2 regions of the Streptomyces sp. NPDC051662 genome follow, and region 2 is predicted to be linked to the other one. Evidence: riboswitches for the same ligand, from Rfam matches in the RefSeq annotation. Region 2 holds a riboswitch; the other holds the start of a gene.

Region 1 (14,759 bases), on a different contig from region 2:
CCAGCGCGCGTCGGTCGGTAATCGTCACGGCCGCGGGGAGAAGAGTGACGGTGATCACTTCGCGGTCGGTTCCGGGCCGGGCCGGGCCAGGACGTCAACGGTCAACGGGCATCCTGCCCTGACGACGAATGCGGTGGTTCCCCCTGTCGTCATGACAGGGGGAACCACCGGTGCTCAGGGTGGCTACTTGGTGATCGTCACCGTCGTCCGACTCGTCGCGGACAGGTGCTGGCCGTCGCCGTTGTATGTGGCGGTATAGGTGATGTCCCCCGTCTCGTTCGGGCGTTCCGTGAACGTGAACTCGCCCGTCGCCGTGGAGACGGGGAAGGTGCCGGCCGGAGTGCCGGTCGGGTGTTCCGGGTCCGTGCGGGTCACGTCCACCGTCGTGCCCGCCGGGAAGGGTTCCGCCGCCGACAGCCGGCCGGTGATGGTCAGGTCCTTGCCCTTGCGGGAGGTCGCGGGGGCCTCGAAGCCGAGGGCGGTGTCCAGCTTGCCGGCGTCCGGGAGGACATGGAGCGTGGGGGCGCTGCCGTAGGACAGGCCCGAGACGGCGAAGAGGCGGTTCTCGTCCGGGGCCCAGGCGAGGCCGTCGCGCTGGATGTCGTTCACCACGTACTCGTGGAGCGACGGCCAGGTGGAGCCCGGGCGGTAGGTCTTCACGAAGTCGCCGTCCGCGCCGGTCGCCACCGTTCCGTCGGTCGCCACGGCCACCGCGTTCGGGAACTGCCAGCTGGAGTAGACGCCGTTCGACGACAGGTCCGACAGGCGGACGATCTGGTGGTCGGACGGGTTGTTCGCCGCTACGACAATGTTCTGGCCGTCCGCCGTCACCGCGAAATCGTTGAGGAACGCGATCGACGGCGACGAGGCGAAGCGGCGCTCGGCGCGCTTCCGCAGGCCGTCGGTCGCCGTGTCGTAGACCGCCAGGCTGGCCGGGCTGATGCCCTCCTCGCCCGCCACCAGGACGTTCGGGTCAGCGGGGGACGACGCCAGGGTTGGGGCGTAGGACCAGTACCGGCCACTGGGAACGAGCGTCGCCGCCGGGGCCGGAGAGGCCACGTCGAGCGAGCCGATGCCGCCGCTGCCGCCGGCCGCGTAGCCGAACCACAGCTTGCCGCCGGCCATCGCCAGGGTCTGGGGCGAGGTGTCCGCGCCGGTCGGGTAGCGGTTGGTCTCGGTCAGGGTGGCGGTGTCGATCTCGGCGATCGCGTCGACCGTCGACAGGGCCACGTACAGCTTGCTGGAATCCGCCGAAAGCACGAGGCCCGCGGCCCCCTCCTCGGCGGTGATCTGCCGGACGACCGAGCCCGCGTAGTCGGTGACGACGATGCTGCCGCCGGCCGGGTCGCTGACGAACACCCGGTCGTGCACTCCGTCGACGACGATGTCCCGGAACGAGGCGCTGGGCAGCGCCACACTCGTCTCCTCGGCCGTGGCCGTCACCGTCCCCGCCCCGATCAGGGTCAGCGAGCCGATCAGTGCCACTGCCACCGCGGTGGCGGTGTGTTTGTGGATGCGCAAGTGAACGAAACCTCCTTGGAGTTGGGGGCCGTTGTCGGCCTCCAGTTCAAAGAGCGCAGGGCGATGGACAGGTGTCACCGGGAGGCGCGGGTTCGTGTCCCCCGGGTGGCCCCGGACTCGCGGCCGAAGCGCTCACCGTGCTCGCTCGCAGTGCTACTTGTCCTTGTTGTTCCCGTTCCCGTTCCCGTTCCCGTTCCCGTTCCCGTTCCCGTTCCTGTCCCTGTTCTTGTTGGTCGCGTTGTCGGCCGCCTTGTTCGGCTTCTCGACGGTGGGGCCGCCCTTGGTGTTCCCACCTGACGTGCCCGGCTTCCCGCCCTTCTCGGCCTGGGCCAACTGATCGGCGCAGTAAGCGGCGACGTCCTCCTCACCGCCCGCGGCCGTGATCAGCCGTTGCCAGGCGGTCGAGTTCACCGCATTGCCCCGGCCCCTGACCGACTCGTACGCGCGGCAGTGGGCCTCGGTGTCCTTGGCCGTTGCCGGGCGGCCGGAATCGGCGGAGGCGCGGGGCGCACCGGACTTCGTCGCGTCCGGCTCCGCGGCGGAGCGTTCCGGGGCGCTCGGCGACGGACGCTGTCGTTCGCGGACCTCGTCCTTCGGGTCTCCGGCAGGGGCGTTTGAGCCCGTGCCGACGCCCGCGACCGCGACGCCGCCCAAGGTCAGGCCGGTGATGAACAGGGCGATGGTGGCTTTCAACGAGCGCCGTGTCCCACGGGGCTTCTTCGGTCGCCAGTCGTCCCACTGCCGGGTCCGCGCGTCCTCGTGCGTTCCCGCGTCACGGGCGGCGCGGAACGCGGCCGTCGCCCGCTGCTCGGCCTCCGCGGTCGTGGCGTCCTCGATCAGCGCGCGGGCCAGCAGCGGCTCCAGTACGGCGCCCTCGGCCTCATCCGCGGTCCCGTGCACACGGCTACCGGGGTATGTGCGCCGACGGCCCCACGTTCTGCCGTAGCTCTGTCGATCACCCATGCCCGTGCCCATTCCTGCCCGACGACGGTTCGGTCCGTTGTTGTCTCTGGCGCCGTGATAGTTCATGTCGACTGCCCCAGCGTGTGACGATTCTCTTCCGTCACACCCGCGGCTCCGAGCTGGCGTGCCAGGCGTCTCAGCCCTCGGTACGCGGCGGTGCGCACCGCACCGGGCCGCTTGCCGAGGACACGGGCCGCGGCGGGGCCGTCGAGACCGACGACGACGCGCAGGAGCACGGCCTCGGCCTGGTCGCGCGGCAGTGAGCTGATCAGAGCCAGGGCCTGCGCGGTGGAGAGGGACTCCAGGGCCTGGTCATGAGTGGTATGCGGATCGGGCAGCTCGACGAGTACGTCCTGTTCGAGGATGGCGGGCTGGGGGCGTACCCGCCGACGGCGCAGATGGTCGAGGGCCCGGTGCCGGGCGATGGTCGCCGTCCAGCCGCGGAAGCCGGCCCCGTCCCCCTTGAACCGTCCCAGGTCTCGGGCGATCTCCAGCCAGGCGTCCGACGCCACGTCCTCGGCGTCGTCACCGACGAGCCCCCGCAGATAACCGAGCAGTCCGGGCTGCACGACCCGGTAGGCGGACGCGAAAGCCGCTTCGTCGCCGGCCTGGGCCCGCGCCACGGCCGCGCCCAGCTCCTCGTCGTACGCCCGTATGTGCCGGGGCTCCCTTCCGTGGCCCAAAACTGTCCCCGTTCGCACCGAGTTCGTAGCACTTCGCGCCGTGCGACACGGTTCGGCCGTGTCCACGCCCCGTGATCATCAGGCCGCCGCCTGCCGGGCCCTTCCATGGAGCATCAGGTAGAAGATCTGCAGCGACTCCCCGGGACCACCCACCTCGAAGCGGTTGAGGACCTTGCCGAGGGGGTTCCAGACACGACCGTCGGGCATACGCACCCCGACGGGCTGGCCGAAGTAGGCGCGTTGGGCGGCGTCGAAGTCCACCCACACCGCTCCGGCGCGCCGCACCAGCACCTCACCGACGTACGCCCCGAGGCTGAGAAGCGCGTCGCGTACCCGCTCCCGGTCGGCCCCGCCCTTGCGGAGCCCGTCGACCAGGAAGTCGACGATACGCAGACTGCGCACGGAGTAGTCGAGCGGGAGCCGGTGCTGGGCGATGACGCGGGTGACGAAGACCGTCGCGTACGGACGCATCTCGCCCGCGCGCGGCACATGTTCGTCCACTGTGTCCATGAGTCCCACCCCTTCGCTCGTTTCGGGGGAACTCCCAGCGCGGCTCCCCCAGTTGGTCAAGCGGATGCCGCACCGTGAACATCACGGGTCATGGGTGTGTCGATCGACACACGGCGAACTCGTCGACCGCGTACAACCTTTGTGTCTTTCTCGCGTCGGTGAGGGCGAAGCCGGGGTTCGGGGCACCACGGACGGAACGACGGGCGACAGCGAGGCCGCCTCCGGCCGTCAGCACTCGATGATGTTCACCGCGAGCCCGCCGCGCGCCGTCTCCTTGTACTTGACCGACATGTCCGCGCCCGTCTCCTTCATGGTCTTGATGACCTTGTCCAGGGAGACCTTGTGGCTGCCGTCGCCGCGCAGTGCCATCTTCGCGGCCGTGACCGCCTTCACCGCCGCCATGCCGTTCCGTTCGATGCACGGGATCTGGACCAGGCCGCCGACCGGGTCGCAGGTCAGGCCCAGGTTGTGTTCCATGCCGATCTCGGCGGCGTTCTCGACCTGTTCGGCGCTGCCGCCCAGGACCTCCGCGAGGGCGCCCGCGGCCATCGAGCAGGCCGAGCCGACCTCGCCCTGGCAGCCGACCTCGGCGCCGGAGATGGAGGCGTTCTCCTTGAAGAGCATGCCGATGGCGCCCGCGGCGAGCAGGAAGCGGACGACGTTCTCGTCCTTCTCCTCCGCCGTGGCGCCGCCGGCCGCGAAGTTCATGTAGTAGTGCAGTACGGCCGGGATGATGCCGGCGGCGCCGTTGGTGGGGGCGGTGACGACGCGTCCGCCCGCGGCGTTCTCCTCGTTCACGGCCATCGCGTAGAGCGTGATCCACTCCATGGCGTGCGCCTGCGGATCGCCCTCGGCGCGCAGCTGGCGTGCCGAGTGGGCGGCGCGGCGGCGGACCCTGAGGCCGCCGGGCAGGATGCCCTCGCGGGCCATCCCGCGCGAGACGCACGCCTGCATGACGCGCCAGATCTCCAGCAGCCCGGCGCGGATCTCGTCCTCCGTACGCCAGGCCTTCTCGTTCTCCAGCATCAGCGCGGAGATCGACAGACCGGTGTCCGAGGACAGCCGCAGCAGCTCGTCGCCGGTGCGGAAGGGGTACTTCAGCACGGTGTCGTCGAGCTTGATCCGGTCCTCGCCGACGGCGTCCTCGTCCACGACGAAGCCGCCGCCCACCGAGTAGTACGTCTTCTCCAGAAGCACGGCGCCGGCCGCGTCGTACGCGAAGACCGTCATGCCGTTGGCGTGGTAGGGCAGGGTCTTGCGGCGGTGCAGGACCAGGTCCTTGTCCGCGTCGAAGTCGATCTCGTGCATGCCGAGCACATTGAGCCGGCCGCCGGCGCGGATACGTTCCGCCTGATCGTCGGCGCTCTCCACGTCGACCGTACGCGGCGAGTTGCCCTCCAGGCCGAGGAGAACGGCCTTGGGGGTGCCATGGCCATGGCCGGTCGCGCCGAGCGAGCCGAACAGCTCGGCCCGTATCGAGACGGTGTGGGCGAGCAGGCCCTCGTTCTTGAGCCGGCGCGCGAACATCCGCGCCGCGCGCATCGGACCGACCGTATGGGAGCTGGACGGGCCGATTCCGATCGAGAACAGGTCGAAGACCGAGATGGCCACGGGGAACTCCTTGCTGGTTGGTAGACGCCGTTGTCTGCCGGGGTGGTGCAGAGATGACGGTGACACGCGGGGGAACGTGGTGCGGGGCACCGCGCCGCACGGTCCAGTGTGCGCGGTGCCCCGGAACTCAGGCCGTACGGATGACTACAGGCCCGGGTACAGCGGGTGCTTCTCGGCCAGCGCGGTGACCCGGCCGGCCAGCGCCTCGCGGTCGAAGGAGGGCTTCAGGGCCGCCGCGATGATGTCGGCGACCTCGGTGAAGTCCTCGGTGGTGAAGCCGCGGGTGGCCAGGGCGGGCGTACCGATCCGCAGGCCCGAGGTGACCATCGGGGGGCGCGGGTCGTTCGGGACGGCGTTGCGGTTGACCGTGATGCCGATCTCGTGGAGCCGGTCCTCGGCCTGCTGACCGTCCAGCTCGGAGTTCCGCAGGTCGACGAGAACGAGGTGTACATCCGTGCCGCCGGAGAGTACGGAGACACCGACCTCCGTGACGTCCGGCCGGCCCAGCCGCTCGGCGAGGATCCGGGCGCCGTCCAGGGTGCGCTGCTGGCGCTCCTTGAACTCGTCCGTGGCCGCCACCTTGAAGGAGACCGCCTTGCCCGCGATGACATGCTCCAGCGGGCCGCCCTGCTGACCGGGGAAGACCGCGGAGTTGATCTTCTTCGCCAGCTCCTTGGTGGAGAGGATCACACCGCCGCGCGGACCGCCGAGGGTCTTGTGCGTGGTGGTCGTGACGACATGCGCGTGCGGCACCGGGTTGGGGTGCAGGCCCGCGGCGACCAGACCGGCGAAGTGCGCCATGTCCACCATCAGATACGCGCCGACCTCGTCCGCGATCCGGCGGAAGGCGGCGAAGTCCAGCTGGCGGGGGTACGCGGACCAGCCGGCCACGATCAGCTTCGGACGGGACTCCTTGGCCAGCCGCTCGACCTCGGCCATGTCGACCTGGCCGGTCTTGTCGTCGACGTGGTACGCGACGACGTTGTAGAGCTTGCCGGAGAAGTTGATCTTCATACCGTGGGTCAGGTGCCCGCCGTGGGCGAGGTTCAGACCCATGATCGTGTCGCCGGGGGAGAGCAGCGCGAACATCGCCGCCGCGTTCGCCTGGGCGCCGGAGTGCGGCTGCACGTTCGCGTGCTCGGCGCCGAAGAGCGCCTTCACCCGGTCGATGGCGATCTGCTCGATCACATCGACATGCTCACAGCCGCCGTAGTAGCGGCGGCCGGGGTAGCCCTCGGCGTACTTGTTGGTCAGCACGGAGCCCTGCGCCTCCATGACCGCGACCGGAGCGAAGTTCTCCGAGGCGATCATTTCGAGCGTGGACTGCTGGCGGTGGAGCTCGGCGTCGACGGCGGCGGCGACGTCGGGGTCGAGCTCATGGAGCGAGGCGTTCAGAAGCGACTTCGAAGACATCACGGTCCCTGGGGTCTCAGTTGCCGGAAAACTCTGTGTACTCATCGGCGGTGAGCAGGTCATCGGGCTCCTGCGCGACACGTACCTTGAACAGCCAGCCGCCCTCGAACGGGGCGGAGTTCACCAGTGAGGGGTCGTCCACGACGTCCTGGTTCCTCTCGGTGACCTCACCGGTCACCGGGGCGTACAGATCGCTGACCGACTTGGTGGACTCCAGCTCTCCGCAGGTCTCGCCCGCGGTCACCGTGTCACCGACCTCGGGGAGCTGGGCGAACACGACGTCGCCGAGGGCGTTCGCCGCGAACTCCGTGATGCCGACCGTCGACACACCGTCCTCGGCGGCCGTCAGCCACTCGTGCTCCTTGCTGTAGCGCAGCTGCTGGGGGTTGCTCATGACCTGAATTCTCCTGTACGCGGGGGTGTGGTGCGGAACAGCTGTCTTACGGACCGAGACGGCGCCCGGGTCGCGGACCTGACCGGGGGTGTGCTGACGTCCGTATCACTTCTGGCGCTTGTAGAACGGCAGCGCCACGACTTCGTACGGCTCGTGGGAGCCGCGGATGTCGACCCCGACGCCCGCCGTGCCGGGCGTGGCGTACGAGGCGTCGACGTACGCCATGGCGATCGGCCTGCCCAGGGTCGGGGAGGGGGCGCCCGAGGTGACCTCGCCCACGACGGCGCCATCCGTGACCACCTGGTATCCGGCGCGCGGGACCCGGCGGCCCTCGGCGATCAGGCCGACGAGCTTGCGGGGCGGGGCGGACGCGGCGCGCTCGGCGGCGGCCTGAAGGGCCTCGCGGCCGACGAAGGCGCCGCCGTTCGAGGTCTTCTCGAACTTCACGACCCGGCCGAGACCGGCGTCGAACGGGGTCAGCGCGGTGGACAGCTCGTTCCCGTACAGCGGCATGCCGGCCTCAAGACGGAGGGTGTCGCGGCAGGACAGCCCGCAGGGCACCAGCCCGACGCTCTCGCCGGCCTCGGTCAGCGCCTGCCACAGCCCCTCGGCGTACCGGGGCTCGACGAACAGCTCGAAGCCGTCCTCACCGGTGTAGCCGGTACGCGCGATCAGCGCGGGGACACCGGCGACGGTGCCCGGCAGGCCCGCGTAGTACTTGAGCCCGTCCAGATCGGCGTCGGTCAGCGACTTCAGGATGCCCGGGGACTCGGGGCCCTGGACCGCCAGCAGCGCGTACGCGTCCCGGTCGTCGCGTACCGCCGCGTCGAACCCCTCGGCGCGGGCGGTCAGCGCGTCCAGCACCGTCTGGGCGTTGGAGGCGTTGGCGACGACCATGAAGGTGTCCTCGCCGAGGCGGTAGACGATCAGGTCGTCCAGGATGCCGCCGTCCTCCTGGCAGATCATGGTGTAGCGGGCGCGGCCCACGGCGACGGCGCCGATATTGCCGACCAGCGCGTAGTCGAGGAGGTCACCGGCCGCCGGTCCCGAGACGGTGATCTCACCCATGTGGGAGAGATCGAACAGACCGGCGCGGGTGCGGACGGCCTGGTGCTCCTCGCGCTCGCTCGCGTACCGCAGCGGCATGTCCCAGCCCGCGAAGTCGGTCATGGTCGCGCCCAGCGCGCGGTGTGTGGCGTCGAGTGCGGTGAGACGCGGGGCTCCAGGGGCGCCGGAGGTGCCGGGCGTGCTGGTGCTGCTCGGGGGGACATGGCTCATCGGTGTGACTCCCAGGGCATGACGGCGAGGACGATCCTCCCCATCTGTCATCGGAACCTGAGAGGTTCATCACGGCCACCCGTGAGCGGGCGGCCATGACTTGCACCTTGGGTGGAGCCGCAGAGCTGCGGCCCGCTTTTCAGATCTGCCTCATCCACGCGGTACGGGGCCTGAGAGATTCAAGGGAGGAACTTGCTCCTTCGGCGCCCGGCGCACACGGTGACCGGGACTCTCCCGCGCGGATTCAAACGGCCGGTATGCAGTTGGCGGGCACATCATCGCACGCATCGCCGCCGAGCGGGACGGCCGGTCCGCAACTCGCCGACCCCCGGAAAAAGCTTGTGGCGCATTACCATTTCTTTACACTTCTTGGGCAAGGGTCATGGGCCAGGCCGACTGAGCTGACAGGGGGACGGCGATGATGTCGCAGGGGTCCGGTACGTACCCGACGACGGCGGGGGTGCCCACACAGACGGGCACAGCCGCACAGCCCGGCGCACCCGCCAGGGACGGCTCGTTCCGGGAGGGCACGTTCCGGGACGGCGCGGCCCGCCTCGCGCGGGTCGTCCGCGATCTGCGGGGGCGGGGGCCCGCGGTGGCGGGCGGCGCGCGAGGGCGCGGCACGAAGAGCCTGGTCTTCGCCGAGGGCGATCTGGTGGTCGTCTCCGGGCTGCCGGGCAGCGGCAAGTCGACCTTGATCCGGCGAGCCGCCGAGGCCACCGGTATCGACTCCCAGGACACCCGGGACCGCTGGGCGCGCAAGCTGCCGCGCGCCCTGCCCTACGCCGTCTACCGCCCGCTCGTCCGGATAGCGCACTACGCGGGCCTGTGGCGCGCGCTCGGCTCCGGCGGGAGCGTCGTCGTCCATGACTGCGGTACGCAGGCGTGGGTACGGCGCCGGCTGGCCCGTGAGGCGCGCAGGCGTGGCCGCCGGCTCCATCTCGTCCTGCTGGACGTCCCGCCCGAGGTGGCGCGCGAGGGGCAGCGGGAGCGCGGCCGGGGTGTGTCCGGCTACGCGTTCGCCCGGCACCGCCGCGCGGTCCGCCGGCTGCTCGCCGACGCCGAGACCGGCCGCCTCCCCCGGGGCTGCGCCTCTGCGGTCCTCCTGGACCGGGACGCGGCGGCGGCGCTGGAGCGGATCGCGTTCCCGGCCACCCGGGCGGAGTGAGCGACCGCCCCACCCGCGCGTGTGTCCTCGGAGCCGGGGACACGGTCCGGCCAACCGGCCGTACGGACGGAGCCGTTCGGGGGCGGCGCGGGGGCCCGCTCTCGGTCTAAGGTGCTGCCGCGGGGACGAGGGTGGCGAAGGAGAGCACGGTGAACACAGCATGGCCGGGCAACGAGCTGGAAGAGGTGCTCATGGCCTCGCTCGGCGCCGACGCGGCGGGCGGACGGCTGGTCGAGGTCCTGGGACGCAGTGAGGTCTGGGTGCCGCTGCCCCAGGGCGGCGGTCCCGACAGCCCCGACCTCGATCTGCCGACACTGGAGATAGAGGGCCTCCCCTATGTCCCGGTCTTCAGCTCCGAGCAGCAGTTCCTCCAGTGCGTCGGCGCCCATATGGCCTTCACCGTCGCGCCCGCCCGTGACTTCGCCCGGGGGCTGCCCCCGCAGCTCGGTATCGCGGTGAACCCGGGCGGTGTCGTCGGGATGCCGCTGCCGCCGCCGGCCGTCGCCGAGCTGTGCCGGGTGGGGCGCACGCCGCTCGACGGCCCGGCGAGCGGGGGCCGGGTGCGGCTCTTCGAGCCGGACTGGCAGGAGGATCCGGTCGAGTTCCTCGCCGCCGCCGGGGCCGAGTTCGAGGCCTCCGGCGTGGTGCTCTCGGCCCGCCGCGCGCTCGCCAGCGTCGAGGGTGAGCACCCCGCGCTCTTCATCGGTGTCCAGCTCTCCTCCTGGGAGGCCGCGGACCGTAACGCGCCCATGGACGCGCTCGGCCGGGCGCTGGGCCGGGTCGCGGTGGGCTGGCCCGTCAATCTCGTCCTGCTGGACGTGGCCCAGGACCCGGTCGGTGACTGGCTGCTGGAGAAGGTGCGGCCGTTCTATCAGCGCGCCCACGCATAGTCGAGGGCGGAACGGGCAGTCGGTACGGGCGGTCGGTGCGAGCCGACAACCACGGGCGGGGCAGGGAAAGAGACCGGCCACGCCCGCGCCCCTGTGGCGGGCGCGCCGGTCGTCAAGTCTGTGTCAGGAAGCCCCTCTAAGCTGGTTTGATGGCTGGGCCGTCGCACCGTGTGCCCGGCGGGTCGCCCTTCCCGCGGCGGACCGCCCCGGGCACCCGGGGACGCGCGGACTTCGGGGGGCTGGACGAGTGGTGGATCGAAGAGGGGCGGGACCCAGAGTGAGCGCGTCAGGCACCGCGGCGGCCGGGCAGGTCGAGCACATGCTGCGCCAGGTGACGCCGGGACGTTACGACGCGTACGAGGCGCTGCTCCAGGCGCTCGCCGACGACAGTGTCTGGATGCTGCTCTGGCACGGCCGCGCCGGATCGCCCGATGCCCAGTACGGCAACATGGAGATCGACGGCCTCGGGTACGCCCCGTGTGTCACCTCCGCCCAGGAGTTGGCGGTCAGCGGCTGGACGCGGGCCCATGAAGTGGTCTCGGGGCGCGACATCGCCCGCGCCCTCTACCCCGACCGCTGGGGGATCTGGCTCAATCCGCATGCTCCCGGCGGCGGTGTCGGCATCCCCTGGCTCGATCTGCGCCGGATCGCCACCGGTCTCGACCGGATGCCCGCGGGACCGCTCAGGCTCTCCGAGCCCGCCATCGAACTCCCGCAGTTCTACGCCCAGCTCACCCAGAACGCGCACCGCACGCCCGCCGTGCGCTCCCTGCGCCGCGCCTGGGTGCAGCCGGCCCTCGGCGCCCCGTATCTCGCGATCGGCCTCGACCTGTACGACACGGGTCCGGCCTCCGTCGACTCCGTACGCACGATGATGGGGCAGTCGATCGCCGCGGTCCCGGACGGGCTGCCGGTCTCGACGGTCGCGATGTCCGACGAGTACGACCCGGTCACGATGTGGCTGCGCGCCAACACCAGGCCCTTCTACGACCGCGAGGCGCATGCCGCGCCCGCGCCGTCTCCGGGATACGGCTACCCGCCGCCGGCCACCCGCGCGTACTGAGCGGCACCGCGCGGGGTACGGCGCCGCGTCACCGGGCGCGCATGCACTGGTTCCCCCCTGTATGGGGGGAAGTTGGGCGTCATGCCCGATCTGGGGGAATAGTGACCGAGATGGTCCGCTGAGAAGATCACAACGTCCGGATAACGGTAACCCTCGGATCGCATCACGGTTGAGCAAACATTCCCTGTGAGGGCTGGCGGGTGATCGCGATAGGACTGAAGACTCCCTGCAGCAGGTGGACTCGGCCTAGTGTGCGATGCGCTGACAGAAGCAGTTCCCCCCACATATTCCGGGGGACCACCATGCGACATGTGAAGTGAAAGAGCCGCTACAGCGGCGGTCATGGGCCGGCCACCGTCGGCCGAGAGGGGTCTCCAGCGTAATGACGGCACCTATCGAGACCACCGGGTCGGCGGCGCAGGCGCAGCCGGAAGCGGTGCTGGAAGGCGCCGGGGGCAAGCAGATCGAGGGCCGTTCGCTCGGCCGGATCGCGTGGACGCGTTTCAAGCGGGACAAGGTCGCCATGGCGGGCGGCGTCATCGTGATCCTGCTCGTCCTTGTCGCCGTACTCTCCAAACCGCTCCAGTCGGTCTTCGGTCTTGACCCCAACGCCTTCAACCAGGACCTCGTCGATCCGACGCTGCTCGCGCCCAAGGGCAGCTTCGGCGGCATCAGCTGGGATCACCCCCTGGGTGTCGAGCCGCAGACGGGCCGCGACATCCTCGCCCGCATCATCGAGGGCTCCTGGGTCTCCCTGGTCGTCGCGGCCGGGTCCACGCTGCTCTCCGTCGTCATCGGCGTCGTGATGGGCGTCGTGGCGGGCTTCTACGGCGGCTGGGTCGACAGCGCGATCAGCCGCATGATGGACACCTTCCTCGCCTTCCCGCTGCTCCTCTTCGCGATCTCCATCTCCGCGTCGCTCCAGGGCAGTGTGTTCGGGCTCGAAGGACTCTCGCTGCGCATCGCCGTACTGATCTTCGTCATCGGCTTCTTCAGCTGGCCGTACATCGGCCGGATCGTGCGCGCGCAGACACTCAGCCTGCGGGAGCGGGAGTTCGTGGAGGCGGCCAGGTCGCTCGGCGCGCGCGGCCCGTTCATCCTCTTCCGGGAGCTGCTGCCCAACCTGATCGCGCCGATCCTGGTCTACTCGACGCTGCTGATCCCCACCAACATCCTCTTCGAGGCTTCCCTGAGCTTCCTCGGCGTCGGTATCGCCCCGCCGCAGTCCTCATGGGGCGGCATGCTGTCCACCGCGGTCGATCTGTACCAGGTCGACCCGATGTTCATGATCATTCCCGGCATGGCGATCTTCGTCACCGTGCTGGCCTTCAATCTGCTGGGGGACGGGCTGCGTGACGCACTCGACCCCCGTGGCAAGTAATCGCGGCCTCGCCGCACCATCGATCGAGGGGGCTTTCCTCAGGTGAACAGCAGAAAGACAGCATCGGCCATAGCCGTCACGCTGGCGTTGGCGCTCGGTGCGACCGCCTGCGGCAGCGGTGACAGCAAGGACAAGGACGGCAATGGGGGCGGCAGCGCGAAGGCCGATGCCGGACTGAGCAGCATTGTCAACGCCAGCACCAAGAAGGGGGGAACGGTCACGTACGAGCACTCCAGTGGCCCGGACTCCCTGGACCCGGGCAACACGTACTACGGCTGGGTGCAGAACTTCTCCCGCCTGTACGGCCGTTCCCTGGTGACGTTCAAGCCGGCCGCCGGCAAGGAGGGCCTCCAGGTCGTTCCCGACCTGGCGACCTCGCTCGGTAAGGGCAGCCCCGACGCCAAGACCTGGACGTACACGCTCCGCAAGGGCGTCAAGTTCCAGGACGGCACCGAGGTCACCTCCGCGGACGTCAAGTACGCCATCGAGCGCTCCAACTTCGCGCCCGAGGCCCTCTCCAACGGCCCGACGTACTTCAAGTCGTACCTGGAGGGTGGCGAGAAGTACAAGGGACCGTACAAGGACAAGTCCCCCGAGGGTCTCAAGTCCATCGAGACGCCGGACAAGTACACGATCACCTTCAAGCTGAACAAGCCGTTCGCGGACATGGACTACCTGGCCGCGTTCTCGCAGACGGCCCCGGTCCCGCAGAAGGCCGACAAGGGTGCCGAGTACGTCCAGAACATCGTGTCCTCTGGCCCGTACAAGTTCGACTCGTACAGCGAGAGCCGCGGCGCGACGCTCTCCCGCAACCCCGAGTGGGACCCGGCGTCCGACCCGATCCGTAAGGCGCTGCCGGACAAGATCGAGCTGAAGTTCAACGTCAACGCCTCGACGATCGACGAGCACCTGCTCAGCGACTCGATCACCGCGGACATCGGTGGCACCGGGCTCCAGTCCAAGACGCAGCCGAAGGTGCTCGTCAAGGCCGCCGAGAAGGCCAAGACGGACAACCCCTACGCGGGCGCGCTCCAGTACCTGGCGATGAACGTCAACGTGAAGCCGTTCGACAACATCGACTGCCGCAAGGCCGTGCAGTACGCCGTGAACAAGGCCGGTGTGGTCGACTCCATCGGCGGTGCGGTCAAGGGCGAGCCCGCCTCCACGATGATCCCGCCGTCGGTCGCCGGGTACAAGAAGTTCGACCTGTACCCGACCCCGGGCAACAAGGGCGACGCCGCCAAGGCCAAGGAAGCGCTCACCAAGTGCGGTCAGCCGAAGGGCTTCAAGACCTCGCTGACGGCGCGTTCCGACCGTCCCGACGAGGTCCTGGCCGCGACGCAGATCCAGCAGAGCCTGCAGGCGATCGGCATCACCGCCGACATCAAGCAGTTCCCGGCCGACAAGTACTTCACGGACTTCGCGGGCTCCCCCAAGTGGGTCCACGACAACAACGCCGGTCTGATGATGATGGCGTGGGGCGCCGACTGGCCCACCGGGTACGGCTTCCTCGACCAGATCGTGAACGGCTCGGCCATCAAGCCGTCCGGTGGCACGAACCTGATGGAGCTGAACGACCCGACGATCAACAAGGCGCTGACCGACGGGATCGGCACCCTCGACGCCACCGCCCGCGGTGACAAGTGGGCCGAGGTCGACAAGCTGGTCATGGAGAACGCCTCCGCGGTTCCGCTCTTCTACCGCAAGAACCTGCTCTACCGCCCGGAGTCGGCGACCAACGTCACCGTCGCCGAGTCGTACCTCGGTATGTACGACTACGTGCTGATGAGCTCGTCCAAGTAAGTCCGCGGGACCCGCACAGCACATTCGGTAACACATTCAGTAACACCTGTTACATCAAACAGCACCCCCCGAAAGGCAGGT
Region 2 (14,759 bases):
AGACTCGCGTTCAGACGGACCGAGTGCTCACCATCCCCAACATCCTCAGCATGGCCCGCCTCGTCGGCGTACCGCTCTTCCTGTGGCTGATCCTGCGTCCCGAGTTCGGCGGTCCCAAGAGCGACGGCTGGGCATTGCTGGTGCTCATGCTGAGCGGCGTCAGCGACTATCTCGACGGCAAGCTCGCCCGCCGCTGGAACCAGATCAGCAGCCTGGGGCGACTTCTTGATCCCGCTGCCGACCGGCTCTACATCCTTTCCACCCTGGTTGGCCTCACCTGGCGGGAGATCCTGCCCCTCTGGCTGGCCCTGGCCCTCGTGGCCCGCGAACTGATGCTTCTGGTCATGGTGGCCATCCTCCGCAGGCACGGCTATCCGCCTCCCCAGGTGAACTTCCTCGGCAAGGCGGCTACCTTCAACTTGATGTACGCCTTCCCGCTCCTGCTCCTCAGTGACGGAAGTGGCTGGCTTGCGTCACTCGCCGAAGTTTTCGGATGGGCGTTCGCCATTTGGGGTACAAGTCTGTACTGGTGGGCAGGGATTCTGTATGTGGTCCAGGTCCGTCGGCTTGTCAAGGCGGACAACGTGGCCGACTGAGCTCGTCGATGTGGTGCCGTGCAGCGTCGCCGGCCCCCGCCAGACGTCAAAGGGGCCTCTGTCCAGACGGGTGAAGTCGGCGAGACCGTCTCTTCAAGGAGGACGCTTCCGACATGAAGGCCGTCGTGATGGCCGGTGGCGAAGGTACTCGACTTCGCCCCATGACCTCAAGCATGCCCAAGCCGCTCCTGCCGGTCGTAAATCGCCCGATCATGGAGCATGTGCTGCGGTTGCTCAAGCGCCATGGGCTCAGTGAGACCGTCGTAACCGTGCAATTCCTCGCCTCTCTCGTCAAGAACTATTTCGGTGACGGTGAAGAGCTGGGCATGGAGCTGACCTATGCCAACGAGGAGAAGCCGCTCGGCACCGCGGGGAGTGTGAAGAACGCTGAGGAGGCGCTGAAGGACGACGCCTTCCTCGTCATTTCCGGTGACGCGCTCACCGATTTCGATCTGACCGATCTCATCGCCTTCCACAAGGAAAAAGGCGCACTGGTGACGGTGTGTCTGACCCGGGTGCCGAATCCCCTGGAATTCGGCATCACGATCGTGGACGAAGAGGGAAAGGTCGAGCGCTTCCTGGAGAAGCCCACCTGGGGACAGGTCTTCTCGGACACCGTGAACACGGGCATCTATGTGATGGAGCCCGAGGTCTTCGACTATGTCGAGGCCGACGTGTCGGTGGACTGGTCCGGTGATGTCTTCCCTCAGCTGATGAAGGAAGGCAAGAAGATCTACGGCTATATCGCCGAGGGCTACTGGGAGGACGTCGGCACACACGAGAGCTACGTCAAGGCCCAGGCCGATGTGCTCGAAGGCAAGGTCGATGTCGATATCGACGGCTTCGAGATCTCGCCGGGTGTGTGGATCGCCGAAGGCGCCGAGGTCCATCCCGACGCTGTTCTGCGCGGGCCGCTGTACATCGGTGACTACGCCAAGGTCGAGGCCGACGCCGAGATTCGCGAGCACACCGTCGTCGGATCCAATGTCGTCGTCAAGACCGGCGCGTTCCTCCATAAAGCCGTCGTCCACGACAACGTCTACATCGGGCAGCACAGCAATCTGCGCGGCTGTGTGATCGGTAAGAACACGGACATCATGCGCGCCGCGCGGATCGAGGACGGCGCGGTCATCGGCGACGAGTGTCTTGTCGGCGAAGAGTCGATCATCCAGGGCAATGTGCGGGTCTACCCGTTCAAGACCATCGAAGCCGGCGCCTTCGTCAACACGTCGGTGATCTGGGAGTCCCGGGGGCAGGCGCATCTCTTCGGAGCGCGCGGTGTCTCCGGCATCCTGAACGTCGAGATCACGCCAGAAGTCGTGGTGCGGCTCGCGGGCGCGTACGCCACCACCCTGAAGAAGGGCTCCACCGTCACCACGGCGCGCGACCACTCACGTGGTGCCCGTGCGCTCAAGCGCGCCGTGATCTCGTCGCTGCAGTCCAGCGCCATCGATGTGCGGGACCTGGAGAATGTGCCGCTGCCCGTCGCCCGGCAGCAGACGGGCCGGGGAAGCGCCGGCGGCATCATGATCCGTACCTCGCCCGGGGTGCCGGACTCCGTGGACATCATGTTCTTCGACGAGCGCGGCGCCGACCTGTCGCAGGGCGGTCAGCGCAAGCTGGACCGGGTGTACGCGCGCCAGGAGTACCGCCGCGCGTTCCCCGGGGAGATCGGCGATCTGCACTTCCCCGCGAGCGTCTTCGACTCGTACACCGGCTCGCTGCTGCGCAATGTCGATACGACCGGGATCGCGGAGGCCGGGCTCAAGGTCGTGGTCGACGCGTCCAACGGCAGCGCCGGACTCGTCCTGCCCAGCCTCCTGGGCCGGCTCGGGGTCGACGCGCTGACCATCAACCCCGGTCTCGACGAGTCCCGGCCGACCGAGACGGCCGAATCGCGCCGTTCCGGTCTGGTCAGGCTCGGGGAGATCGTCGCCTCGGCGCGCGCCGCGTTCGGGGTGCGGTTCGACCCCGTCGGTGAGCGGCTGTCGCTGGTCGACGAGCGGGGCAGGATCATCGAGGACGACCGCGCGCTGCTGGTTCTGCTCGATCTGGTCGCGGCCGAGCGGCGCAGCGGCCGGGTGGCGCTGCCCGTGACCACCACGAGGATCGCCGAGCAGGTCGCCGCGTACCACGGCACGCAGGTGGAGTGGACGACGACCTCGCCGGACGATCTGACCCGGGTGGGCCGCGAGGAGACCACGATCTTCGGTGGTGACGGCCGTGGAGCCTTTATCGTGCCGGAGTTCAGCAGTGTCCTGGACGGTACGGCGGCCTTTGTGCGGCTGATCGGTCTGGTCGCGCGTACGCAGCTCACGCTGAGCCAGATCGACGCCCGTATCCCGCGCGCGCATGTACTGCGCCGGGATCTGGCGACGCCCTGGGCGGTCAAGGGTCTGGTCATGCGCAGTGTCGTGGAGGCGGCCGGAGACCGGCAGGTGGACACGACCGATGGGGTGCGTGTGGTGGAGGCCGACGGCCGCTGGGTGATGGTGCTGCCCGACCCGGCCGAGGCCGTCACTCATTTGTGGGCGGAAGGCCCCGATGACGCGTCGGCGCAGGCGCTGCTCGACGAGTGGTCGTCGGTGGTGGACAGCGCAGGTCATTAGGGCCCTTCTCTGGTGTGTCACCGGCGTGCCGTACGGTGTGATCGACCGCCGTCCGGCGCGCCGGTGGGGCCATTCGGCGGTAGCGCCCCCGACGTGCGACGATGTGCGTCATGTCGCAGCAGCCCCCCATTCGGAGCACCGGCTCTCCGCCGCCGCGCCCCGACGCGTCGATGTCGCTGCTGAACAATGTGATGGACCACAGCCTCGATGAGGGCTACGCGGAGGCGGCGGCCCGCAGGGACGCCGAGGAGGGCGGGCTGCCGCGCACGCTCAAGGCGAAGCTCGGCCTCGCCGCGGGTCTGGTGCTGGCCGCTCTGGTCGTCACGGTCGGAGCGGCCCAGGCGCGGATCTCGGCCCCCGTGGTGGCCAAGGAGCGCGAGGAACTGATCAGCCGGATCGACGCGGAGACCGCCACGGCGGACACGCTGGAGCGCACGGTCGAGAAGCTGCGTACCGAGGTGGGTGAGCGCCAGCGCGCGGCCCTGCGGGCTCACGGCGGTGACCAGGGCGAGCTGGTCGCCCTGCTCGCGGGAGCGACGCCGGTGCACGGTCCCGGCGTACGGCTCGTGGTGGATGACGCCAAGAACACCGAGTCCGGTGGCGGCGGACCCCGGGAGAGCAGTGACTTCTCCGATACGGGCCGGGTGCGCGACCGCGACATGCAGCGGGTCGTCAACGGGCTGTGGGAGTCGGGCGCGGAAGCGATCGCGATCAATGGGCAGCGGCTGACCTCGCTGTCCGCGATCCGGGCCGCGGGCGACGCCATACTGGTCGACAACAGGCCGCTGGTGCCGCCGTACGAGGTGCTCGCGGTGGGGGACGGAAAGAAGCTGAGCACCGCGTTCCAGGACAGCGCCGACGGTCAGTATCTGCACGCGCTGCAGGAGAACTTCGGTATTCGCACCAGCATTTCGGATCAGGAAGAGGTGCGTCTGCCTGCCGCGCCGAGCCTGATCGTACGTACAGCAGAGCCGAAGGCCGCCGACGCCGGGAAGAGCAACGGACAGGGCGCGGCCAACACCGGGAAGGGCACATCGTGATCGCGGTACTGGGCCTCGTCGTGGGAGTCGTGGTCGGATTGTTGGTCCGGCCCGAGGTGCCGGCGGTGGTCGAGCCCTATCTGCCGATCGCTGTCGTCGCCGCGCTCGACGCGGTCTTCGGGGGACTGCGTGCCATGCTCGACGGGATCTTCGTCGACAAGGTCTTCGTCGTCTCGTTCCTTTCGAATGTGGTCGTCGCCGCGCTGATCGTGTTCCTGGGCGACAAGCTGGGCGTGGGCGCCCAGTTGTCCACCGGCGTGGTGGTCGTGTTCGGTATCCGTATCTTCTCCAACGCTGCCGCGATCCGCCGGCATGTGTTCCGGGCGTGAGGCCGATGAGCGGCGGAGAGACCCCCAGGAACGAGGACGGTACGAACCCCTCGTCGGAGCCGGAGCGCCAACAGCTCACAGGCCGCCAGCGGTTGGCCGCGGGGCTGTGGCCGCCGAGGGTGACCCGGGCCCAGCTGATCGTCGCGGTCCTGCTGTTCGTGCTCGGACTCGGGCTCGCGATCCAGGTCACCTCGAACAACGACGACAGCGCGCTGCGGGGCGCACGCCAGGAGGACCTGGTGCGCATCCTCGACGAGCTCGACAACCGTACGCAGCGTCTTGAGGACGAGAAGCAGCGTCTCGACGCCCAGCGCACCGAGTTGGAGACCAGCTCGGACCAGGCCGAGGAGGCGCGCAAGCAGACGCGGGAGAAGGAGCAGCAGCTGGGCATCCTGGCCGGCACGGTCGCGGCGCAGGGGCCCGGCATCACGCTGACCATCGACGATCCCAGCGGCACGGTCGAGCCGGACATGCTGCTCGACGCGATCCAGGAGCTGCGGGCGGCGGGCGCCGAGGCCATCCAGGTCAATGACGTGCGGGTGGTCGCCGATACATACTTCTCAGGTACGGGAGGTGACGTTCAGGTGGATGGCAACCGAGTCGCCACCCCGTACGTCTTCAAGGTCATCGGTAAGCCGCAGGATCTGGAGCCCGCCCTCAATATTCCGGGCGGAGTGGTCCAGACGCTGGAGAAGGAGCAGGCCACAGCCACGGTGGCGCGTGCTGAGAAGATCATCGTGGATGCCTTGCGACCGGCGAAGCGTCCTGACTACGCTCGGTCGTCGTCGCAGTGAGGCAGGGGTGCATGGCAGCCGCCGTACGCGGGCATGAGGTTGCGGGGGGTCGGCGCACGATCAGCGTGGTGCGTGGTGGAAACTGTCCGGTGGATACGGACGTTGTCAAGATGTCCGGGTCGGCAGGTGTGTTCATTCAGGGTTCGTCCTGCCCCACGGGCGGGTCTGTTTCGGTCAAGGGGAATCGCCCGTGAAGTTGTTTGCGAAGTTGTTCGGCAAGAGCGCACGCGAGGAGGGCGGCTCCGCTCGCCATCGCGCATCGCGCCATGGCCAGAGCGAGGAGTCGGGTGGCGAGCGCCCGCTCTTCCGTGACCAGGTGGGGGGCGACGCCTCCGGCGCGTCGTCTGTTGACCCTGCTGGTCCCGGCCGCATAGGTTTCGAGGACTCATCTGTCCCCGGGGGGCAGTCGCGGCAGGAGGTTCCCTCTATGTCGGCCTTGCCTGTGTGTACGAGGTGCGGACACCGAAACGCCGAAGCAAGTCGGTTCTGTTCCAACTGTGGTGCGCCACTGCGGGGCGCGGCTCCCGCGGAGCGTGCCTCGGAGACGACCTCGACGATCTCCATCTCGGGTCTTGAGGCGTATGACTCCGAGGTGACCGGCCAGACGTCGCTTCCCTCGCTCACGCCGGAGGCGCAGGCGGCGGTCGACGCGCTGCCGATGGGATCGGCGCTCCTGGTGGTGCGCCGCGGTCCGAATTCGGGCAGCCGCTTCCTGCTGGACGGCGAGCTGACCACGGCCGGCCGTCATCCTGAGAGCGACATCTTCCTGGACGATGTGACCGTGTCGCGCCGCCATGTGGAGTTCCGCAGGGGCGCCGACGGTCGCTTCACCGTCTCGGACGTGGGCAGTCTGAACGGTACGTACGTCAATCGTGAGCGGATCGATTCGGTCCTGCTGGCGAACGGCGACGAGGTCCAGATCGGTAAGTACCGGCTGGTCTTCTACGCGAGCCAGCGGGGCGCCTGACCCTCAGGGAAGGTCCATGCTGCGCACACCGAAGGGCGGTGCCGGATCCGGCACCGCCCCCACGGGCGAGCCGCCGCTGAGCATCGGCGCGGTGCTCGCCAGACTGCGGGACGAGTTTCCCGGCATCTCCATCTCCAAGATCCGGTTCCTGGAGGCGGAGGGTCTGGTCGAGCCGGACAGGACCCCCTCCGGTTACCGGAAGTTCAGCCCGGGCGATGTCGAGCGGCTGGCCCGGGTGCTGCGGATGCAGCGCGACCATTACCTGCCCCTGAAGGTCATCAGGGAGCAGCTGGACGCCCTGGGGCGCGGCGAGCACATTCAGCTGCCGGGCCCCCAGCGGGGGCCGCTGAGCGCCGTCCCGGAGGCGCGGCACGAAGCCCCGACCGCGGCGCGGATCGGCCGTGACGAGCTGTTGGCCGCGACGGGGGTCGGCGAGAGCCTGCTCGACGAGTGGGAGTCGTACGGTCTGATCACCCTGTTGCCGGACGGCGGCTATGACGCCGAGGCCGTCACCGTGGCCCGGCTTGTCTCGGATCTCGGACGATTCGGTCTGGAACCCCGGCATCTGCGAGTCATGAAGGCGGTGGCGGAACGCGAGGCCGGGCTGATCCAACAGGTCGTGTCGCCGCTGCGTCGCCACCGTAACCCGCAGACCAGGGCCCATGCCGAGGCGACCACGAAGGAGCTGGCCGCGCTCTCCACAAGCCTTCACGCGGCGCTGGTACGGACGGCTCTCGGGGTCCGGCCGGGCTGATCATGGGGGAGTCCGACTACCCAAACCTGCCGGGCACGTCCTAGGGTTGCTGTGTGAACGAGCTCGACGTTGTGGGTGTCCGGGTGGAAATGCCCTCCAACCAACCGATCGTGCTCCTGCGTGAAGTGGGAGGCGACCGGTACCTCCCCATTTGGATCGGACCGGGGGAGGCGACCGCCATTGCCTTCGCCCAGCAGGGCATGGCCCCGGCCCGGCCGCTGACCCATGATCTCTTCAAGGACGTGCTGGAAGCGGTGGGGCAGGAGCTCACCGAGGTCCGGATCACGGACCTGCGTGAAGGGGTCTTCTATGCGGAGCTGGTCTTCGCGAGCGGGGTCGAGGTGAGCGCCAGGCCGTCCGATGCCATAGCGCTCGCGCTGCGCACGGGCACGCCGATCTACGGCAGTGACGGGGTTCTGGACGATGCCGGCATCGCCATCCCGGATGAGCAGGAGGACGAGGTGGAGAAGTTCCGCGAGTTCCTCGACCAGATCTCTCCGGAGGACTTCGGAACCAACAGCCAGTGAGCGGCCGGTGAGCGCTGCGCCGGGCTCTGTCAGCGCATTCGGTCAGCCTTTCCCCGTAAAGGGGTACGGGAAACCACACTCAGGGTGATTATCACTCGGCGTGGCGAGTGTGGCGATCGTTGACGCACCCCGGGCGACTGCCTACCTTCGACAGGGCAGGTCAAGGACGGAGGGTCGGCGTGAGAAGCAGCGGCGACAGTACGGCGGCGGGCGGTCCGTATCCGCTTCACGGCAGTGCCCCCGATCCCCGAGCGGAGACGGTCGGATACCGGGGGCCGACCGCGTGCGCGGCGGCGGGGATCACGTACCGCCAGTTGGACTACTGGGCACGCACGGGACTCGTCGAGCCGAGTGTCCGCCCCGCGTACGGGTCGGGCACCCAGCGGCTCTACAGCTTCCGGGACGTGGTCGTCCTCAAGATCGTGAAGCGGTTCCTGGACACCGGGGTCGCTCTGCAGAACATCAGGGCGGCGGTCCAGCATCTGCGGGCCGGCGGCTTCCAGGATCTGGACCGGGTGACGCTCATGAGCGACGGCGCGACCGTCTACGAGTGCTCCTCGCCCGACGAGGTGGTGAACCTGCTCCAGGGGGGCCAGGGGGTCTTCGGGATCGCGGTCGGCGTGGTGTGGCGGGATGTCGAGGCCGCCCTGTCCCAGCTCCATGGGGAGCGTACCGACACCGGCGAGACGCTGATCGGCAACAACCCCGCCGATGAACTGGCCAGACGGCGGCGGGACCGGGCTGTCTGAGCCGTGGCCCGGGCCGATTGTCAGTGGCGTGAGGGAACATCGGTGATGTGAGATCCGCGCCGACGATCCTGCATCTGGACATGGATGCCTTCTTCGCCGCCGCCGAGCAGGCGGCGAAGCCGAGTCTGCGCGGAAAGCCGGTAGTGGTCGGCGGTCTGGGGCCGCGTGGGGTGGTCTCCACGGCCTCGTACGAGGCGAGACGCTTCGGGGTGCACTCGGCGATGCCGATGGCCCAGGCGAGGCGTCTGGCGCCGAACGCCGCCTATCTCGTTCCGCGCTTCTCGCTCTACCGCGCGGTCAGCGAGCAGGTGATGGAGCTGCTGAGGAGGCTGTCGCCGCTGGTGGAGCCGCTGAGCCTGGACGAGGCGTTCGTGGACCTGGAGGCGGGCGGCTCGGCCGATGACACCGCCTCGGCGCTGGCGGCGGGTGAGCGGCTGCGCGCGGACATCAGGGCGGTGACGGGGCTCAGCGGTTCGGTGGGCCTCGCGGGGTCCAAGATGCTGGCGAAGATCGGCTCCGAGCAGGCGAAGCCGGACGGTCTCGTGCTCATAGAGCCGGGTACGGAGCGCGCCCTGCTGGGGCCCATGCCGGTGCGTACGCTGCCCGGGGTCGGGCCCGCGACGGGGGACCATCTGCGCCGGGCGGGCATGACCACGGTCGCCGAGCTGGCCGAGGCGGGTGAGGACGAGCTCGTACGGCTGCTGGGGAAGTCCCATGGCGCCTCGCTGTACCGGATGGCGCTCGGGCTCGACGACCGGGCCGTGGTGTCCGAGCGCGATGCCAAGTCCGTGTCCGTCGAGGACACCTTCGATGTCGATCTGCACGACCGGGTCAGGGTGCGCACGGAGGTGGACCGGCTCGCGGACCGCTGCGTCGAGCGGCTGCGGGCGGCCGGGCGTTCGGGGCGGACCGTCGTCCTCAAGGTGCGGCGGTACGACTTCTCGACCCTGACGCGCTCGGAGACCTTGCGCGGGCCCACGGACGACCCCAGGGTGGTGCGGGAGGCCGCGGGGCGGCTGCTGGAATCGGTGGACACCACGGGTGGGGTGCGGCTGCTCGGGGTGGGGGTGACGGGGCTCGCGGACTTCACGCAGGAGGATCTTTTCGCCCAGGCCGCGGCCGGTGAGTCCGCCGCCGCGTCGCACGCGTCGGGGGACGAGGGGGTGCGTGAGCCGGTCGCTGCGGAGAGGGGCGTGGGGGAGGGGGCGGTGACGTCCGGAGCGGCGGTGGCCGGGAGCGCCGGCGATGGGCCCGCGCAGACTCCGGACGTGCCCGCCGAGCGGCGATTCCCGGCGGGACACGACGTACGCCATCGCGAGTTCGGTGCGGGCTGGGTGCAGGGCAGCGGGTTGCGGAGGGTGACCGTACGGTTCGAGGAGCCGGGGTCCGCGCCGGGGCGGGTGCGGACCTTCTGGGCCGACGATCCCGATCTGGAGCTCTCGGAGCCGCTGCCCCTGGTGCCGGCGGTGGCCGGTCAGTCGTCCTGGCCGGCCAGCCGTCCGAAGTCGCGCTCCGAGTCACGATCGGAGAGCGAAGCGGGCCGTTCGGGTGGCTCGGGGTCCGGAAGGGCCAGGCCGTAGTGGTGGTACAGCTGGAGTTCCTGGTCGGGGGAGAGATGCCGGCCGACACCGAAATCGGGGGCGTCCCGGATCAGCGCCCGCTCGAACGGGATCCGCAGACCGTCCTGGGAGAGCGTGCTGGGGGCAAGGGGAACGAAGGCGTCGCGACTGAAGAGTCCGGTACGGACGGCGGCCCACTCCGGGATTCCGGTGGCGTCGTCGAGATACACCTCGTCCACTGTCCCGAGCTTATGGCCGTTACGGTCGAACGCCTTGCGGCCTATCAGACTGCGCGGATCAATGTCGGTCTCCACGGTCCCTCCAACTGGTCGCAACTGCTTGTGAATACTACAAAAGTGCAGAACTCGGGCGTCGGCCACTCGAAAGTTGTGCCGAAGGTCGCGCTGGTAGGCTGGCAAGCGGCTGCTGACCCCGTGCGGGAGAGTCCTCCGGAGAGATGGCCGGAGGCGCCGAAGGAGCAAATCCTCCCCGGAATCTCTCAGGCCCCCGTACCGCACGGACGAGGTCACTCTGGAAAGCAGGGCGGGCGTCGGACGGCACCCGCTCTCACCGACGGTGAAAGCCGGGCCGCCTCAGGGCGGGCCGGTGAAGCTCTCAGGTCGAGATGACAGAGGGGGAGGCCGTTCGGGCACCCGCGTCTCGGTGCCCCTCACAGGTCGCGTCGACCAGGAGGCCTCCGCAATGACCGTCAACCGCATTCCGCTCTCCCAGCTGGAGCGAGGCACCCCCTTCGAGCAGCGCCACATCGGGCCCGACGCGCCGGCGCAGGCCAAGATGCTGGCTCAGGTCGGCTACGGCTCGCTCGACGAGCTGACCGCCGCCGCGGTGCCGGACGTCATCAAGAGCACGGAGGCACTGCGGCTTCCCGGGGCCCGTACCGAGGCCGAGGTGCTGGCCGAGCTGCGCTCCCTCGCGGACCGCAATCAGGTGCTCGCGCCGATGATCGGGCTCGGCTACTACGGCACGTACACACCGTCGGTGATCCTGCGCAATGTGATGGAGAACCCGGCCTGGTACACCGCGTACACCCCGTACCAGCCGGAGATCTCCCAGGGGCGGCTTGAGGCGCTGCTCAACTTCCAGACCGTGGTGGCCGAGCTGACGGGGCTGCCGACCTCGGGCGCCTCCCTGCTGGACGAGGGCACCGCGGCGGCGGAGGCCATGGCGCTCGCCCGCCGGGTCGGCAAGGTCAAGGGCGGTGTCTTCCTGGTGGACGCCGACGCCCTGCCGCAGACCATCGCCGTGATCGAGACCCGCGCCGAGCCGACCGGTGTCGAGGTCGTCGTCGCGGACCTGAGCGAGGGCATCCCCGCCGAGGTGGCCGAGCGCGGGGTCTTCGGCGTGCTGCTCCAGTACCCGGGCGCCTCGGGGGTCGTACGGGACATCAGGCCCGTGGTCGAGCAGGCACACGGCCTCGGCGCGATCGTCACCGTCGCCGCCGACCTGCTCGCGCTGACGCTGCTCACCTCGCCGGGTGAGCTGGGCGCGGACATCGCGGTGGGCACCACCCAACGCTTCGGGGTCCCGATGGGCTTCGGCGGACCGCACGCCGGATTCATGGCCGTACGCGAGAAGTTCGCGCGCAGCCTGCCCGGCCGGCTCGTCGGGGTGTCGGTGGACGCCGATGGCAACAAGGCGTACCGGCTGGCGCTCCAGACCCGCGAGCAGCACATCCGCCGCGAGAAGGCCACCAGCAACATCTGTACCGCGCAGGTGCTGCTCGCCGTCATGGCCGGGATGTACGCGGTGTACCACGGCCCCGAGGGGCTGCGGGCCATCGCGAGCCGTACCCACCGCTATGCCACGCTGCTCGCCGAGGGGCTGCGCGCGGGCGGCGTCGAGATCGTGCACGGCGCGTACTTCGACACGCTGACCGTCCGGGTCCCCGGCCGGGCCGCCGCCGTGGTCGCCGCCGCGCGTGAGGGCGGCGTCAACCTCCACCCGGTCGACGCCGACCATGTCTCCATCGCCTGCGACGAGACCACCGGCCGTACGCAACTGGCCGCCGTGTGGACGGCGTTCGACGTGACCGGGGACATCGAGGCGCTGGACGCGGCCACCGAGGAGGCGCTGCCCGACGCGCTGCTGCGGACCGACGACTATCTGACCCACCCCGTCTTCCACCAGTACCGCTCCGAGACCGCGATGCTGCGCTATCTGCGCCGGCTCGCGGACCGTGACTACGCGCTGGACCGCGGCATGATCCCGCTCGGCTCCTGCACGATGAAGCTGAACGCGACCACCGAGATGGAGCCGGTCACCTGGCCCGAGTTCGGTGCGCTGCACCCCTTCGCGCCCGCCGAGCAGGCGCAGGGCTATCTGACGCTGATCAGGGAGCTGGAGGAGCGGCTCGCCGAGGTCACCGGCTACGACGCGGTCTCCCTCCAGCCCAACGCCGGTTCGCAGGGCGAGCTGGCGGGGCTGCTGGCGGTACGGGCGTACCACCGGGCCAACGGCGACACGGGACGTACCGTCTGCCTCATCCCGTCCTCCGCGCACGGCACGAACGCCGCGAGCGCGGTGATGGCCGGCATGAAGGTCGTCGTCGTCAAGACCCGTGAGGACGGCGACGTCGACGTCGAGGACCTGCACGCCAAGATCGCCCAGTACGGCGCCGAGTTGGCCGTCCTGATGGTCACCTACCCGTCCACACACGGGGTGTTCGAGGAGCACATCGGTGACATCTGCGCGGCCGTGCACGACGCGGGCGGTCAGGTGTACGTCGACGGCGCGAACCTCAACGCGTTGGTGGGGCTGGCGAAGCCGGGCAGGTTCGGGTCCGATGTGTCGCATCTGAATCTGCACAAGACGTTCTGCATCCCGCACGGCGGCGGCGGTCCGGGCGTCGGTCCGGTCGGGGTACGGGCCCACCTCGCCCCGTATCTGCCCAACCACCCGCTCCAGCCCGCGGCCGGTCCCGAGACGGGCGTCGGACCGATCTCGGCGGCTCCGTGGGGCTCGGCCGGCATTCTGCCGATCTCCTGGGCGTATGTACGGCTGATGGGCGGCGAGGGCCTCAAGCGGGCGACGCAGGTCGCCGTGCTCGCCGCCAACTACATCGCCAAGCGGCTGGAGCCGCACTACCCGGTGCTCTACACCGGTCCGAACGGGCTGGTGGCCCATGAGTGCATCGTCGATCTGCGGCCGCTCTCCAAGGCGACCGGCGTCAGCGTCGACGACATCGCGAAGCGGCTGATCGACTACGGCTTCCACGCGCCGACGATGTCGTTCCCGGTGGCGGGGACGCTGATGATCGAGCCCACCGAGAGCGAGGACCTGACAGAGATCGACCGCTTCTGCGAGACGATGATCGCGATCCGAGCGGAGATTGAGAAGGTCGCGTCGGGTGAGTGGCCCGCGGACGACAACCCGCTGTGCAACGCCCCGCACACGGCCGCCGCGCTGGGCGGTGCGTGGGAGCACGCCTACAGCCGTGACGAGGCGGTCTTCCCGGCCGGGGTCTCGGCCGCGGACAAGTACTGGCCGCCGGTGCGCCGTATCGACGGTGCGTTCGGCGACCGCAACCTGGTCTGCTCCTGCCCGCCGTTGGACGCGTACGACAACTGACGTGTACGTGCGATGACGTGTACGTGCGATGACGCGGGCCGGACACACGAGGCCGGATCCGCGTCGAGGCCGGACATGCGTCGGGGCCGGTGCGGAGGAAGGTCTCCGGGCCGGCCCCATTCATTCCGGCGGCGTCCGAAAGCCGCCGGGCGGCGTCAGGCCGCCGTCACCACCTGTTCGGTCCGCAGCGGCCGGTGCGGGGCGATGATCTTCCCGTCGGGCAGCAGCTCGCCGGTGTCCTCGAAGAGCAGAACGCCATTGCACAGCAGGCTCCAGCCCTGCTCAGGGTGGTGAGCCATCAGTCGGGCGGCGTCGCGGTCGGCGGAGTCGGCTGTGGGACAGGCTGGTTGGTGCTGGCACATGGGCGAGTTCTTTCGCTGTGTCGTAGTGAGTGTCCTGCGGCTCGATGTGGTCAAGGCCGCCCCCCGTATCTGTCTGGTCCAGTCCTAGTGTTGCCCTAGGGATGGTAATCCGCAGGGATTTCGCGGCAGCGCTTCCTTCTGCTTAAGGACGTGTCACCCAGCCGGACGGTTCAGTTCAACCAGACGGTCTTTTCGGGTGGTTCGGGGTGGCCGAACCGGGCTAGTCCGATCGAGCAGAAAGGTACCCCGCGACCCTAGTGGCCGCGGGGTACGAGAGGAACACGAGTTGTGGGCGCGCTGCCGGCGCTCCGGTGTCAGGCCGGCGTACGCAGGAGCGGCGCGGGGGCGAGCCGCAGCCCGATCATGGGCAGCAACTCGGCGACCCGGTGCGGGCGGTGGGCCGCGATGCCCGGCGGGGCCGGCGCGAGGGGCACCAGGATGTCGGCGGGGGCGGGGGACCCCGTGGAGGCGTCGGCCTCGGTGTCCCCGTGCAGCCAGAGCGTCAGCATGTAGAGCTCGGGCACCGAAAGCAGCCGGGGCTGGTACGCGGTCCCCAGGGTCTCCGCCTGCCGTACTGCCCGCTCCGTCGCGGTGACGTACGGGCCCTCGAAGAAGCGGGCGAAGGCCCAGCCGTCCGCGGTGAGCATCGTGTCCGCGGCGGCGACGGCGCGGTCACCGCTGCGGATCAGGAAGCGCCAGCCGGCCAGCCTGGTCCGTGGCGTACGTCCCGTGGGGGTGGTCCCCCGGGCTACCGGGCCGACCTGGTCGAGCACATGGACGGGCAGCGGGAGTTCGGGGCTCAGCGGTCCCTGGACGGACTGCAGAGCGGGGGTGCGGGCATCGCGCACGGCGGTAGGGGAACCGAGTGCCGCGAGAACGCTGCGC

What was found. Region 2 has a riboswitch for glycine ahead of gcvP (aminomethyl-transferring glycine dehydrogenase). Riboswitches for the same ligand answer to the same signal wherever they lie in the genome.
Region 1: it holds a riboswitch for glycine, as region 2 does, so the genes downstream of both, gcvT (glycine cleavage system aminomethyltransferase GcvT) here and gcvP (aminomethyl-transferring glycine dehydrogenase) in region 2, are expected to answer to the same signal.

Annotation. Positions count from the first base shown of each region.
Region 1 is NZ_JBFAZD010000009.1:104,664-119,422, forward strand. Features, by position in the region: gene AB0M67_RS17065 (hypothetical protein) at 184-1,521, opposite strand; gene AB0M67_RS17070 (hypothetical protein) at 1,675-2,421, opposite strand; gene AB0M67_RS17075 (RNA polymerase sigma factor) at 2,547-3,167, opposite strand; gene AB0M67_RS17080 (hypothetical protein) at 3,246-3,677, opposite strand; gene AB0M67_RS17085 (L-serine ammonia-lyase) at 3,906-5,288, opposite strand; gene glyA (serine hydroxymethyltransferase) at 5,433-6,701, opposite strand; gene gcvH (glycine cleavage system protein GcvH) at 6,718-7,095, opposite strand; gene gcvT (glycine cleavage system aminomethyltransferase GcvT) at 7,201-8,373, opposite strand; glycine riboswitch at 8,523-8,620, opposite strand; gene AB0M67_RS17105 (AAA family ATPase) at 8,792-9,541, shown strand; gene AB0M67_RS17110 (enhanced serine sensitivity protein SseB) at 9,691-10,431, shown strand; gene AB0M67_RS17115 (enhanced serine sensitivity protein SseB C-terminal domain-containing protein) at 10,709-11,494, shown strand; gene AB0M67_RS17120 (ABC transporter permease) at 11,877-12,875, shown strand; gene AB0M67_RS17125 (ABC transporter substrate-binding protein) at 12,918-14,678, shown strand.
Region 2 is NZ_JBFAZD010000013.1:279-15,037, forward strand. Features, by position in the region: gene AB0M67_RS22180 (CDP-alcohol phosphatidyltransferase family protein) at 1-596, shown strand, start outside; gene AB0M67_RS22185 (mannose-1-phosphate guanyltransferase) at 710-3,205, shown strand; gene AB0M67_RS22190 (DUF881 domain-containing protein) at 3,316-4,245, shown strand; gene AB0M67_RS22195 (small basic family protein) at 4,242-4,574, shown strand; gene AB0M67_RS22200 (DUF881 domain-containing protein) at 4,580-5,368, shown strand; gene AB0M67_RS22205 (FHA domain-containing protein) at 5,451-6,335, shown strand; gene AB0M67_RS22210 (MerR family transcriptional regulator) at 6,352-7,089, shown strand; gene AB0M67_RS22215 (bifunctional nuclease family protein) at 7,143-7,616, shown strand; gene AB0M67_RS22220 (MerR family transcriptional regulator) at 7,796-8,365, shown strand; gene AB0M67_RS22225 (DNA polymerase IV) at 8,413-9,945, shown strand; gene AB0M67_RS22230 (PRC-barrel domain-containing protein) at 9,840-10,238, opposite strand; glycine riboswitch at 10,352-10,449, shown strand; gene gcvP (aminomethyl-transferring glycine dehydrogenase) at 10,627-13,512, shown strand; gene AB0M67_RS22240 (DUF5999 family protein) at 13,668-13,874, opposite strand; gene AB0M67_RS22245 (hypothetical protein) at 14,189-14,759, opposite strand, start outside.